Regions from separate parts of the Bifidobacterium sp. SKU genome, predicted to be linked through region 1. Evidence: riboswitches for the same ligand, from Rfam matches in the RefSeq annotation. Region 1 holds a riboswitch; the other holds the start of a gene.
What was found. A riboswitch is a leader RNA that binds a small molecule or an ion and turns the genes downstream of it on or off. The one in region 1 is predicted to bind thiamine pyrophosphate.
Positions count from the first base shown of each region.

Region 2: it holds a riboswitch for thiamine pyrophosphate, as region 1 does, so the genes downstream of both, MMB49_RS02600 (hydroxyethylthiazole kinase) here and thiS (sulfur carrier protein ThiS) in region 1, are expected to answer to the same signal.

Region 1 is NZ_CP092890.1:2,127,215-2,134,704, reverse strand. It holds gene MMB49_RS09090 (DUF4012 domain-containing protein) at 1-1,341, shown strand, start outside; gene MMB49_RS09085 (riboflavin deaminase) at 1,931-3,610, shown strand; gene MMB49_RS09080 (thiazole synthase) at 3,734-4,633, opposite strand; gene thiS (sulfur carrier protein ThiS) at 4,756-4,950, opposite strand; TPP riboswitch at 5,220-5,318, opposite strand; partial or broken gene MMB49_RS09565 (hypothetical protein) at 5,397-5,474, shown strand; gene MMB49_RS09070 (zinc ribbon domain-containing protein) at 5,544-7,352, shown strand.
Region 2 is NZ_CP092890.1:617,768-625,257, reverse strand. It holds gene MMB49_RS02605 (discoidin domain-containing protein) at 1-4,513, opposite strand, end outside; TPP riboswitch at 4,878-4,986, shown strand; gene MMB49_RS02600 (hydroxyethylthiazole kinase) at 4,973-5,872, shown strand; gene thiC (phosphomethylpyrimidine synthase ThiC) at 5,967-7,490, shown strand, end outside.

The DNA of each region.
Region 1 (7,490 bases):
GGCACGCAGCCGTACGATGCCGAGAACGTCAAGGAAGCTGCGGTGTTCGGCGACCAGGTGTGGAAATACCCACAGACGACCACCGTCAACCCGAACTTCCAGCGGGCTGCGGTCACATTGAAGAACATGTGGCTCGCGCAGCCGGGCAACGAGAACCAGGAGATCGCCGGCGTGTTCGCGCTTGACCCCGTGTTCCTGCAGTCGCTGATCGGCGCGACGGGATCGGTCAAGCTCAGTGACGGCAAGGTGTTGGACGGCACGAACACGGTCAAGTTCTTCCTCAACGAGCTGTACGTGGACCACCCGATCTACAAGGAGCAGAACGCCTACACCAACAAGGCGTCGAAGACGATCATGACCCACGTGTTCTCGGGCGCGGGCACGTCGACGCTGTCGCCGATGCTCAAGGCGCTGCGGCAGACGTCCGCGAACGGCCATTTCAAGCTGTGGATGGCGCAGGAGGAGGAGCTGGCGGCGCTCGTACAGACCAAGGTCTTCGACGCGAACGTCGCGGGCATGATTCCCGGCAGTGTGGAACAGCCGAAGGCCGGCGTCTACGTGACCGAGGCGAAGCCCAGCAAGCTCAGCTGGTATCTTGAGCCGAGCATCACCGTCAAGAAGACGTGCGGCAGCGATTTCGCCGCGAACTCGTACCGCATCAGCGACGAAGTGGACGCGCCCGCCCGAGCTACCAACCCCATGACCATCGCGAGCGCCGGCCTCGGCGACGAATACACGGTGACGGTACGGTTGAAGAACACGATGACCGAGGAGCAGGCGAAGTCATTGCCGGCGTTCATTACCGGCAATACGGAGAAGGGCACGATGCAGCCGCGACTGTTCCTGATGGCGCCCGAAGGCGGCGCGATCACGTCGCTCGCCTACGAAGCCGGCGAAATGGTGTCGAACGGCACCGTGGAGGACCGCCAGTTCATCAACCTGCGTCTGACCCAGGGCATCAAGCCGGGTGAGACGGTGACCATCGCGTTCACCGTGCGGGCGGCGGAGAAGGCGAAGTCGACGCTGGACGTCGTCACCACGCCGATTATCAACGAGAAGGGCATCTACACGGGCACCAACGGCAAGGTCACCGACACGTGCGGCGCTGATGTGCCGGATGCGGTGGAGGACCAGTGGGCGGGAACTGGCAGCGACGGTTCCGCGAACGGTGACGGCAGCTCGAACGGCACCGACGGTGGCAAATCCTCCGGCAAGACCTCGTCGAAGCCCGCCGACGAGAACAAGAACTCCACCGACTCCTCCAATGGAGGTGCGCTGGACAAGCTCAGCAGCATCAAGGATGGCCTGAGCTGCCCGGTGGATCTGAAGAAATTCATGTAGCCACGGACGGCCGCGCGGGCACAGCTGTGCGTGTCCGCGCGGACACCTTACGTAGGCTGACGGTTGCTGGCGAACTCGCGGATTTCGTTGCGGGTCGAATCCTTCGACCCGTCGTCCACGAACAGGAAGCGATAGTCGATGCGATCGTCATCGTCCGGTGCCAGCTAGGCGTTCTCAGAGAGCGTGGTGAGCCGGGCGAACAGCATCGGCAGCGACTCCTCCTCGTTGTAACAGGGTATGAGAATCGTCACGGTGCGTTTGTTTTCGTTCGTTGTCTCTTCCCTTTGATGCCTGATCTGGTGTGACGGCCTGCGGCATGTAATCGACTTCCGCTAGCCATGATAGTGGAAGTCGATTATGCGCGTGGTGTTCCATTCTGGCATTTTCGTATGGTTTCACCGGTCTTGATGGCCGGGCTTGCCGGTTCCGCCGGCAATGTGGACAACTGTGGATAAGGGGTGAGTTATCCACATATCCACAGATTTTCGAGGGTGGGTGGCGCCGGGAGCCTTGGGTGTGCCATGGTGTGCCTATGCGCGAGGACGCGGAGGGACCGTGACGGCAGTGGCGCATACGAAAAGGAGCGATCATGGCGACATCATTCTCGATGGATACCATCGGATTTCTGCAGGCTATCAACAAGTTGGAGCGGCGATTCGAGGAACTCGTCTCTCCGGAGACTATGCGCAAGGTGTGCGAAGACTATGACAGGGACGGCACGCCCACGCCATGGGATCACCGGCTGTACGCGCTGGCGCGCGACGTATTCGCGTGCGGCAGTTGGACGACGAACCTGTGCGCGGCGGCGATGTCATTCAACGGGCGGCTGGTGGGCGAGTGCCGGAGGTTTCTTCACGGCTGCTCCGAAACGGTGCGCAAGTACGGCATCTCGGTGTGGCTGTACGAGCTGCTGAACGATTCCACGCTGGCTCTGTTTCGCGACGACCCGTCCGATTACATGCCGTCGCTGATTCGTATGACGACCGTCGAGGAACTGATGCGACGGCCTCGCGGCAGGAAGCGGTTCGGCAACCGCAAGCAGCGCGGGCTCGCCATGGAGGAGCATTCGACGCAGATGCACCGGCTGGCGGCATACACCCTGCTCAATTGGGGTGCCGATGAGCGGCGCAGCCTCGACATCGCCCGGATGCTGCTGCTGTACCCCGGCATCGGCATGTGCATGCTGCGCGAGGACGGAGACGTGTTGCGCTTCGGTGCGGCGCCGGACATGCGGTATCGGCGCGTGGTCGACTATCTGCACGAGCGGCGGGCGCAGGCCGATGCGGAATACGAGCTGCATGGCAATCAGTGGATGAGTGAGTATATGGGTCGTCATGACGATGAGGAACCGGCTGTCGGAGAGATTGCGACGGCAGATCGCGACGCGGGCGGATGCTCGTCGAAGCGAGATGGCGTTCGCGGATATGCCGAGGTGGGCGACGAGTCGCTGTGCGACTGCGAGAGCTGCGCCCGCATCGACATGGAGGATAGGCTGGATCTGCTGAAATGCGAGCGGCGATACATGTACGATGTCGTCCGGCTGATTGATGCATACGAGAAGATGTGGGACGATGAACCAATAGATGTCGATGACCGCATGCTCGCGCTGGAACACAATCGGGATGTGCCGGGCGAACCACTATGGCAGGATGTGGCGTTCCTGAACGATCTGGCATACTCGCTGATGGGCGACGTGATGGCCCATGACCTTATCCTCGGATTCGAGCGGCGAGACCGCAAGCGGTTCGACCGAGGCGTCGAGCAGCTGGAACTGCTTACGGAGACGCTCGTCCGGTTCGGTCTGCTGTCATTGCCGATAATCGCGTTCATGAACGGATTCGATGAATTCTCACGGGGACTTGATGACGACTACGCGACGGACGGCACGCTTTACAGTACGTCCGAGGCGGACATACAGCGTCTCACACGCCGTATGCAGAAGCGTCTCGACAAGCTGAGCGAGGAGGAAATGAACGCGAAGGCACATTTGGGCGAGTCCTTGGCGAACATCGTATTGGCACGGTTCCCGGATGAGCGCCTGGCGCGGGGGTGCGCTTTGGCGTTGTTCCGCGGCAATCCGGACCAATATGATGAGGTCGTGGAATCGATGCTGATGCGCCCTGATGACGATCCCGGTGACATGGGCCCCGGCGACGGTGATGATGCGCCCCTTGGCGATGTTCCCAATGACGACGTGCTCAGGAAGCTCGACTTCGATGTCGAGGAACTGGACGACGACCTGGAGCTGGCGATGGCCGTTGACCTGTGATCGCGGGGTCTCGGGCCGCGGGCTGGGCGTCATCGCGAGATTAAGGTACACCCGGCAGCGTGCCCCACGTATGGATGCACGCTGCCGGGCGGCGACGTGAGTAGGCGACTCAGTACGGGTGGCTCAGTGCAGGTAGTCGGCGGCGTTCGTCGGGCTGGACGGCACGGCGTGACCCTCCGTCACCGTGCCCAGACCGGACAGGTATGCCTCGCGGCCGGATTCGATGGCGTGCTTGAACGCGCGGGCCATCAGCGGGATGTTGCCGGCGCTCGCGATGGCCGTGTACGCCATCACCGCGTCCGCGCCCATCTCCATGGCCTCGGCGGCCTGACTCGGGCGGCCGATGCCCGCGTCGATGATCACCGGCACGTGCGCGTTCGCGATGATGACCTCGATGAAGTCGCGCATGCGCAGTCCCTTGTTGGAGCCGATAAGCGAGCCGAGCGGCATCACGCAGGCGGCGCCGGCCTCCTCAAGCCGCTTGGCCGCGATCGGATCGGGGAACATGTACGGCATCACCACGAAGCCCTCCTTGGCGAGCATCTCGGTGGCGCGAATCGTCTCCTCGTTGTCGGGCAGCAGGTACTTCGTCTCGTGCTCGATCTCGACCTTGACGAAGTCCGTCTGGCAGACCTCGCGGGCGAGACGCGCAATGCGCACGGCCTCCTCCGCGTTACGCGCGCCGGACGTGTTCGGCAGCATCGTGATGCCCTTGGGGATGTAGTCGAGCAGGTTGTTCTCGGTCGTGCGGCAGCGACGCAACGCCATCGTCACGATCTGCGTGCCGGCGTTCTCTATGGTCGCCTTGATGAGGTTCAGGTCGTAGCGCCCCGAGCCGAGGATGAAGCGGCTGGTGAACTTGTGCCCGCCGAGCACCAGCGGGTCGGCATCGCCGGTCGCGATGTCGTCGTAGGCGTGCGCGTCCGGTTCGGGGAGCAGCGCGGTGTTCGTCGCCGTGCCGATGAGTTCGTCGAGCACCGGGTCGTCCGATTGGGCGGCCGGTGTGGTTGATGCGATGGTCATGATGGTACCTTTCTTTGAGGTATATGACGCTTGATGCGTGCGGTATTCGGGTCGGAGTGCGGTTCGCTGGCCGGCATCGGCATGAGCCCGTGCCGATGCCTTGCCGCGTGTTTGCCGGGCTCTCAGCCGCCCTGCACGAACGTGACGATTTCGACGGTGTCGGTGCCGCTCAGCATGGTCTGTGCGCGCTTGTCGCGCGGCACGATGGCACCGTTCACCTCGACCGCCACGCGTCCCGCGTTAAGGCCCTTGCGCGCGATGAGCTCGTCGACGCTGAGCGGCGTGGCGATGTCCTCCTGCTGCCCGTTGATGATCATGTGTCCCTCCTCGGTCGCTGGTGTGATTCCCATATCGGCGACATTGCGCTGTCGGCCGTTGCCGGTCGATCTCCGATCGGGTGCGCCGGCGTCCGCCGATATGAAAAAAGGGTCGCTGGAGCAAGCCGTACCCTGTGAGGTGGTGCGCCCCTCCATGACCCGAATCATGCGTTTTTTCGTTATGCCTGTTCTGTTATATGCCGGGATGCCCGGTGCGTTTGGCTGGGAACCGTCCGCCATCGGTTGGCGGATGCCGATTGTTGCTGCGCTGTGACTGGACAACTCGTCCCTACGGCGGCATTACCCGCATCAAGTTGACGGTCGAAGCGTCGCTTCCTCTCAGCCTTGCGGCTCCCGTTCGGTTGCGCCTTCATCATAGCCCAGACCGCGTGACATCACGCCCGGCCGCAGGGCTTCGCGGCCTTTCAAAATCCCTCGAATTGGTTATGATTGTCGTAACGAAGAGACAGGGGACGATGATGGCCAGATGCGCTCGATGTGGTAATGAAATTCCGGCGGGATCGGCGTTCTGCACATACTGCGGCATTCCGGTCGCAAGCGGTGCCGCCGCAGCGCCCGGTAGCGGGGCGCAGGTGCCTCAATCTGGTACAGCCGCGCCCGGCTTTGCCCCGAACACAGTACCCGGTACGGGGACGTTACCGCCTGTCCCGCAGCCAGCGGGCCCCGCGGATAACGGCGGCAGCGCACCCCAAGGTCAGCCCGGGTCGCAATCCCAACCCGGCAAGAAGCCACCACTTACGCCCGCGCAACGCAAGAAGCGCAAGATCATCATCGCCATCATCGCGGCCATCGTCGTCGTGGCGATCGTCGTCGGCGGAGTTGCCGCATTCCTCATCCTTCACGGCAAGAAGAACGCGGCCGCGGGCCCCGTGCAGACCAGCGACACGACTGATGCAACGCCGAAGAAAACGCAAAAGCAATCCCCGACGCAGATCGAAGGCAAAAAAGCGGTCAGCGAAGTCACCATGACCAACTTCGTCTGCAACTACGACACCTCCGACTGGGGGTGGGACGGCGGCGCAGTGGTTTCCGACGTAATGCCCTGCGCCAACGGCGATGCGAGCTCCAGCAGCGATTCCGACTATGGCAGTTCCAGCCAATCCGCCGATGACGGGCAATATGCGTTCGGCGTCTGGACGCCGGCAATGGACGAATCGAAGGTGATCTACTTCTCGGCTCTGAAATCCGGGGAGAAGATGTACTCCGATCCGGTCGTCGCCGCCACATACGGTCCCAACCCGGCCGTGTTCGTGATCTACGCGGTCAAGACCAAGGCGGTCGGCACCACGCCGGAAACCGTGCACCTGTTCGCCCATCAGGTCGATTTGAAATCCGGCGAATTGTCCGATCGCATCGATCTGCGCACCGAGGAAGACAACCTGATCAACCTGCAGCAGGATTACAAATTCGATGTGCTCGCGCAATCCAACAATCGCGTCGCCATCGAGAAAAGCTGGAAGACGACGGAGAAGAGGACTGTCAACGACGATCAGCGTGAGGTCGAAATCGGCCACAAGCAGATCATGGGATTGAGCGGCGGCGCGAAGCAGGCCGAGACCTTGCAGACGTTCAAGGACAGCGTGAGCATCAGCAAGGACAGCGGCGGATACCAGTCGTTGAACACTACTGAAGTCGATGTGGACGATTACCACGTGTTCGACACATATGTGGTCAAGGACAGCGCATACCACCTGTATTCCATCGACAGCAACAAGGAAATCGTGAAGATTCCTTCGGACTACTGCTCGCCCGGCGACACCTACCGATGCGACTTGCAGGGCCTGTATCGGTTCGGCGCGAATCAGTACGTGCTCAATCCCTCCGAAAGCTATAACGGCAACAAGCTGCTGATTCTGGATGCAGGCACGGGCAAGACCAAAAAAGTCACCGACCTGCTGAACATCAACACGAAGGATGACCAGTACGTGAACTTCACGGACTTCGGCCAGTTCTCGGACGGTTCCCTGTATTTCCAGTGGGATGAGTCGAGCGACAGCAAGCGTGTGTTTATCCTCTCGCGCGACCTGAAGGTCACCGAGGTGCTGGACGGCGGGCGGTGGGCCCGCCTGATGCTGAACTCCGGTGAGTTCGAAGGAGTCAACTATCTGCTGAAGCAGTTCTACATCAAAACCACGGACGAGAACATCATCGTCGACGAGAAGGGCGAGACGGTCGGCAGCTACACGTTGACCCCGTCGGACGATGACGCGGACGACTACGACCATACGGCCGTGGACTGGATTATGTGGAGGGATGGCTCCGAGAACACGGTGACGGTCACGCGCGGGCAGGCGCCCGGCGAGCCGGCCCCGGACTCGTCCGACGGCAGCGGGTCGAGCAGCGGCGACGGCAGCGCCGGTGACAGCAGCTCCGGCGACTGACCACGCGCCGGGCGGTGCCGCCCTCATGACCCACCTCCATACTCTCTGAACGGTAGCTGCACGGCCGGAAACGTCGGCATGACATTATGGCGTTGTCTGGTGGCAATCCTGTGACTATCACTTTCCTTCACATAAACG
Region 2 (7,490 bases), 740 kb from region 1:
CGTAGCGCAGCGTGGCGTCGCCCAACGTCACCGTCACGTCCTTCGTGGCGAAGGTGGCGGGATGGTCGGTGTCCACCCGGTCGACGGTCAGCTTGGCGGGCACGGTCACGGTCGCGCCGCTGATGTCGGTGGTGTCGAAGGCCTTGCGCAGGCGGATTTCGGAGGCGGACATGAACTTGTCGTTGCCGGAATCCGCATAGGTGTGGACGGCCTTGAGCCGCACGTGCTTGGTGGTCACCGGCTGATTGAACTCGGCGAGCTTCCAGCCGTAATCGGTGGTCCATGTGCCGGAGCCCGCGTCGGTCCAGTTGGTGCCGTCATCGCTGACCTGAACCTTGTATTCGGTGACGGAACCGTTCTTGCTGCCCGCGGGGCGCGGCAGGTAGCGCAGCGCGTCGAGCTTGGTGGGTTTCTGGAGCTCGAAGGCGATCCACAGGTCGTTCACGGTGGTGGGCGTCCAGTTGGAATGCCAGTACGTGCTGGTGTTGCCGTCGACCGCGAATTTCTTCGGGCCTTCGGTCGCGGTGCCGGACGTCTGCTCGCTGCCCGCGGTGACCGTCATGTCGGCGGCCGGGTAGTCGCGCTCATCGGAGTCTGCGGGGAATTCCTGCTCCGTGCCCAGGTTGATGGTGAAGGTCTTGCGCGTGACGTGGTCCTCGGACTCGGTGATCACGCGGATCACGTTGTCGTGCGCGGGCAGCACGGTGACGCTGGCGTTGCCTTCGCCCTCGGCTTTGACGTCCGCGATGATCGCGGGCGTGTTGTAGGAGCCGGCGGCGAGCACGGAGTCGGAGACCTTCGTGCCGTTCACTGTCAGCGACGAGAGCGCGGCGGACGTGTTCGTGACGAACTTGCTGGTCGCGGTCTTCAGCTCGATCTCGGTCAGGCCGGCGCAGACCACGCCGCTGGGGGTTGTGGTGTCGGCGTTGGTGACCGTGACCTTGACGAACGTGGCTCCCACCGGAGCGAAGTCATAGGTGTACGGCTTGACTCGGTCGGACGACTCCTGGGCCGCGATGGTCTCCGTGGCAGCGAGATCCGTCCAGTTCTTGCCGTCCGCGGAGATCTGGATCTTCGTCTTGCCGGCGTCGGGGAACCTCACCGCGTTGCTGTCGCGGAAGAAGTACATGACAATCTGGCCGAGCTGCTGCTCGGTCGCGTACTCGAAGGTGATCTCGGCGGTGTTGTGGCCGGCCTTCGAGTACGCCCAGTTGGTCCATGCTGACGGGTTCGCGCCGCCGCCGGTATTGGCGTCGACGGTCGTGGAGCCGTCCTTGATGGCGTCCAGCGTGTCGGACTGCTTGTCGGCGGGGATGTTCTGAGTCAGGCGCAGCGCATTGCCGGAGACGCTGCTGCCGATGGTGACCTGCGACCGCTGCACGCGGATCGTCGCGGTGACCTTGAACTCCTTGCCGAAGACGGTGGCGGTGCCGGGGACCTTGACGGTGCCGGCCGTGTTGTACACGGTGTCGGCGGGCTTGGTCCAGTGGACGGCGAAGTTCGCGCTGGTCACGGTGCCGTCGGGCAGCACGGCCGGACGCGAGCCAGGCAGCACGGCGGGCGTGCCGACCGGTGTGCTGGCCGAATAGTTGAGCAGCGCACCGATCTCGTCGATCATCGTCACGCGCACGGAGATCTTCTGCCCGGCGACCGTGCCGGCCACGCTGAACGAACCGGCCTTGGCGATCTGGTCGTCGCTGACTGCGTCCCATGTGACGTTCTGACGGTCCGACGTGCCGTCGGAGTAGCGCACCTCGACATCACTCGGCAGAATCGGCTTGTTACCGGTCTTGACGTAGTAGTTGCGCGAGTAGTAGAAGCTGCGGACCGTCTTCTCGGTGCTGGTGCCGGGGACGGCGGTGGTGGCGATCTTCACTGTGGATGATTGCAGACCGTCGGCCTTGGCGGTGACGGTGATCTCGCCCGCCTCCTTGGTGGACTGGACGATGGCGAGCACCTTGCCGCTGAACGCCTTGCGGTTGTCGGCCTGATAGGAGTCGTGATCCGGCGAGCTGCCGTTGTCGACGCCGACCAGTTTGCCGGCGCCCTTGACGTCGAAGGTGACGCGGTTGGCGGCATCGGGGACGATATGGCCGTTGGCGTCGGTCACGTCGACCTCGATGTACGACAGGTCCTTGCCGTCCGCGGTGATCGTCTTGCGGTCGGCATCGGCTTTAAGCTTCGCGGCCTTGCCGGTGGTGGTCACCGACGCGTTGCCCTCGGTGGACCCCTCGGGGATCAGCCTGTTGTTCTCGTCGTATGCTTCGGCGGAGATGGTGCCCTCGGCCCACGGCACGTTCCAGGTCAGGTACATGTTCTTGTGGGCGGTGGAGTCCTTGTCGGTGCCCTCGTAGACCTGATAGGTGTATCCGGCCGCGGTGGTCTTCTTGGTGAAGGACTTCTCTCCGATCAGTCGCTTTTCGGTACTGCCCTTCGGTGTGAAGTACAGCTTGACCTTGGCCGCGTCGGTGTAGACGACGACCGGCACCTTGTTGCCGGAGCCCTTGGCGACGACGTTCTCGTTCCATGCGGGGAGGATGTGCAGCGTGTGCACGTCGTCGTTCCACTGGCTCTGATAGAAGTAATAGGTGTCCTTCGGGAATCCTGCGGTGTCGACGATGCCGAAGTACGAGTTCTTCGGCGACGGCCAGGAGCCCACGGCGCCGGAGCCGGTGCCGTTCCACGGGGTGGGTTCGCCGAGATAGTCGAAGCCAGTCCACACGTATGTGCCGGCGACGAAATCGCGCTGGACCACGTCGTACCAGGCGGAGCTGGCGACGGCACCCCAGCCGACTGCGGAATTGTCATAGCTGGTCAGCTGCTTGTCGCTTGACTGGGCGCCGCCGGTGGTGCGGTTGTAGATGCCTCGGCTGTTGATGGCGGACGCCGTCTCAGAACCGTAGATGGCCCATGAGGGGTGGGTCGTGCGGATCTTGTCGTAGTTCGCGCCGTCGGAGTAGTTGGTGCCGACCACGCCGCCGTTGGCGGTCAGGTTGTCGCCCATGGTGTTCGACTCGTTCCAGTTGGCCTTGATCTTGTTGTCGCCGTAGGTCATCGGGCGGGTGCTGTCCGCGGCCTTCGTCCATGCGACCAGCTTGGCGGAGGTAGCCGGAAAGTCCGAGACGCTGCCGCTGATGCCTTCCATCATCTCGTTGCCGAGCGACCACATGATGACGGACGGGGCGTTCCTGTCGCGGTTGATGGTGCTGGTCAGGTCGAACTTGGCCCAGGTCTCGTCCTTGTCGCCACCCAGGACGGCGTTGTCACCGGCGATGGTCTGGCCGAACCACTTGCCGTAATCCTCGGTGTTGCCGTTCTTCGACCGGTTCCACATGTCGAAGACCTCTTCGACCACGAGGACGCCCTTCTCGTTGCAGACGTCAATCAGCGCCTTGGCTGCGGGGTTGTGCGTGGTGCGGATCGAGTTGACGCCCATCTTCTGGAGAATCTCGACCTGGCGCTCGATGGCGCGGCGGTTGGCGACCGCGCCGAGCGATCCCTGGTCATGATGCATTGAGACGCCCTTGAGCTTGACTTTCTCGCCGTTGAGCGAGAAACCGCTGGTCGCATCGAAGCCGGTCCAGCGGAAGCCATATTCGGTGTCGTAAGTGTCGAGCACCGTGTCGCCGTTGAGCACTTCGGTGCGCACGGTGTACAGGTTCGGGTTCTTGATGCTCCACAGCTTGGGCGAAGCGGCGGTGATCGTGGAGGTCACGTCCGCGCTGGCACCGGCCGCGATGGACTTGGATGCGGTGGTGACGGTGCCGATGGCGGCGTCGGTCTTGCCTCCCTTGGGGAACACGGTCTGCTTGAGGGTGATGTTCGCCGCGGCCTCGGTGTCGTTGGCGACCTTGGTGGTGAGGTTCATCGTCACGTTGCCGCCGTTTTGGGTGGCGAGGCTCGGGGTCTTGATGGCCACGCCGTTATTGCCGACGTGCACGCCGTCGGTGACGGTGAGGGTGACGTCGCGGTAGATGCCGGAGCCGGAGTACCAGCGGCTGGACGGCAGCCTGTTCTCGACCTTGACGACGATGGTGTTCTCCCCACCGAACTTGGCGTTGCCGGTCAGGTCGAAGGAGAACGGCGAGTAGCCGTACGGATGGGTGCCGAGCTTGACGCCGTTGAACCAGACGGTGGCGTTCATGTACACGCCGTCGAAGTTGATGGCGATGCGCTTGCCGGCGAGGTCCCGGTCGATGGTGAAGGACTTGCGGTACCAGCCGGTGCCGCCGGGAAGGTATGCGCTTTCGGCCTCGTTGCTCTGCGAATACTTCTGCGTGATGCTGTAGTCATGCGGCAGGTCGACCTGCTGCCAGGCCGAATCGTCGAACGCCGGATCCTGCGCCTGCACGGAATCGGACAGCATGAACTTCCAGTTGGCGTCGAAATCCGAGGTGCGATTCTGCTTGGAATCCACGGCGCTGGAGTAGACCACCTCCGGCGTGGAGCTCATCTGCGTGGTGGAGTCGGATCGGGTGGCGTCCTCGACCGCCCACGCTGAATTTGTTAACAACCCTAACGGTATTGACAAGGCCACTGTGGCGGCGAAAGCCACGATGCGGCCACCAAGTCTGCGAACTGCCATAAACGTTCCTTCTTCATTGAATCCACGAGCGCCTGCCGCGCCGCTCTGTTGCTGTTAGTGTATACGCACCAATGCGATATCCACACGGTGATCATGAGAATGATATCTCATTACCTGTATTTCATGTAAATGCCATTAACAAAAACGGCGTGTCGCCATCGCCAATCCTGTATCCCCCATACAGGGCCGGAAAAATCGCAACGCAACGCATGCCGGCAACGAAAGGGCGCCACTACCACGTACCTTCAAGAAACGCAAGACACAATGTCCATATTGGGCCATAGCGTTGAAGGGCACAATGCAGGGGAACCCGCAGCAGTACGCGAGTTGAGAAAGGCCACACGCCTGACCCTTTGAACCTGTTGGTCAAGACCATCGTAGGGAGCAATGATTATGAGCGAGGAATCGCCGAACACGCGGATATCGCCGCAAACACAGCCATCACTGCGTGAGCAGATAGCGGACGCGGTGCGCACGGTACGCGAGACTACGCCGCTGGCGCAGTCCTTCACCAATTTCGTCACCATCAACCTTGTCGCCAACGCGCAGCTCGCCGCCGGCGGCGCGGCGGCCATGAGCTTCCTGCCGGACGACATCATCGACACCGCCACGATCAGCGGCGCCGACTACATCAACGTCGGCACCCTGCTGCCGTTCTACAAGGACGCGCTGCCGCAAGTGGCGAGGGCGTTCCACAACACTGGCCATCCCTGGGTGCTCGACCCCGTCGCCGCCGGCATTGGAGAGACCAGAACCGCCATATTGCAGTCATTCAAGCGCTATCCGCCGACCGTGATCCGAGGCAACGCCTCGGAGATCATCGCGCTCGACGCCATGTGGGGGCTGAACGAGGAATCCGCGACCGCTACCGCATCCAAGCCCGCCGGCGTGGAATCCGTCGACGACGTGGAATCCGCCATCGCACCGGCGCAGCGGCTCGCACGGTTCATGGCGAGGCACGGCGCCAACGGCACGGCGGCGGTGGCCGTCTCCGGTGCGACGGACATGGTGACCGACGGCGAACACGTGTACCGGCTGGCGGGTGGCAGCGCCATGATGACGAAAATCACCGGCGCCGGATGCTCGCTCGGCGGCGTCACCGCCGTGTATCTCGCCGTCGCGCAGCCGCTGATCGCCGCGCTCGCCGCCACATCGCTGTACAACACGGCCGGCGAGATAGCCGAGAAACGAAGCAACGGCCCCGGTTCGTTCCAGGTGGCGCTGCTGGACGCGCTGTGGAACGTTACCGCCGAGGAGGTGGCAGACCGCGCGATCGACATGCGATAGCCGCCCCTCCCGGTGCTCCCGATGAGTGGCGCCGGCATCATATTCTTCCAATAGGCATCATATTCTTCCAATAACACAATTAAAGGAACAACAGATGAGCAATGAATACCCATTCGCGTCCATGCGCGATTCGTTCGACCTGAGCGCGTACTTCGTGGTCGGCCCCCAGGACTGCAAGGACCGGCCGCTGACCGAGGTGATCGATCAGGCCTTGCATGGCGGCGCCACCTTCATTCAATTGCGAGCCAAGGGCGCCGACGCCTCTGAGCTGACCGAGATGGCCCGCGACATCGCGCAGATCATCGAGGACAACGAGAAGTCCGACTCCGTGGCCTTCGTGATCGACGACCGCGCCGACGTGGTGTGGCAGGCCCGCCGCAAGGGCATCAAGGTCGACGGCGTGCACATCGGCCAGAGCGATATGGAGCCGCGCGAGGCCCGCGCCCTGCTGGGCGACGAAGCGATCGTGGGACTGTCGGCTGAGACCGAGTCCCTGGTCCGACTCATCAATGAGCTGCCCGACGGCTGCATCGACTACATCGGCGCCGGACCTCTGCACGTCTCCTCCACCAAGCCGGAAGCCTCGGTGGGCGGCAACGACGGCTCCGGCAAGACCCTGGATGCCGCGCAGATCAACACGATCTGCTCCGCCAGCGAGTTCCCGGTCGTCGTCGGCGGCGGCGTGACCGCGGCTGACATGGCCATGCTGGCCGGCACGAAGGCCGCCGGCTGGTTCGCGGTCTCCGCCATCGCAGGCGCCGAAGACCCCGAGGCCGCCACCCGCGAGATGGTCTCCGGCTGGAAGGCCGTGCGCGCAGACGAGCGCCACGGATACGCCCCGCGCATCGTGACCCACACCCCCGCCACCGACACGCAGGCCGCGCAGGAAGGCAGCGCCGCCGCCGGAGCCGAGGCCACCGAAAAGAAGTTCACCAACGCCAAGGACGCCAAGGACGCGCAGAAGCTCGCCAAGCAGCAGCGCGTCGACATCGCCGCCCGTGGGTCCAAGCAGCGCGACAAGGCGCACATCCGCAAGACCAAGTCTGTGCCGTTCTCCTACGAGTACGGCTCCTACGACCTTGAGGTACCCTACACCGAGATCAAGCTCTCCGACACCCCCGGAGTGGGCCCGAACGCCCCGTTCCACGACTACAACACCGAAGGCCCCAAGTGCGACCCGAAGGAGGGCCTGAAGCCCCTGCGCCTCGACTGGATCCGCGACCGCGGCGACATCGAGGACTACGAGGGCCGCCGCCGCAACCTGCAGGACGACGGCAAGCGCGCCATCAAGCGCGGCCGCGCCACCAAGGAATGGCGTGGACGCACGCACCAGCCGATGCGCGCCAAGGACCACCCGGTGACCCAGATGTGGTACGCCCGTCACGGCATCATCACCCCGGAGATGCAGTACGTCGCCACCCGCGAGAACTGCGACGTGGAGCTCGTGCGCTCCGAGCTGGCCGCCGGCCGCGCCGTGATGCCCTGCAACATCAACCACCCCGAAGCCGAGCCGATGATCATCGGATCCGCCTTCCTCACCAAGCTCAACGCCAACATGGGCAATTCGGCCGTCACCTCCTCCATCGATGAAGAAGTGGAGAAGCTCACCTGGGCCACC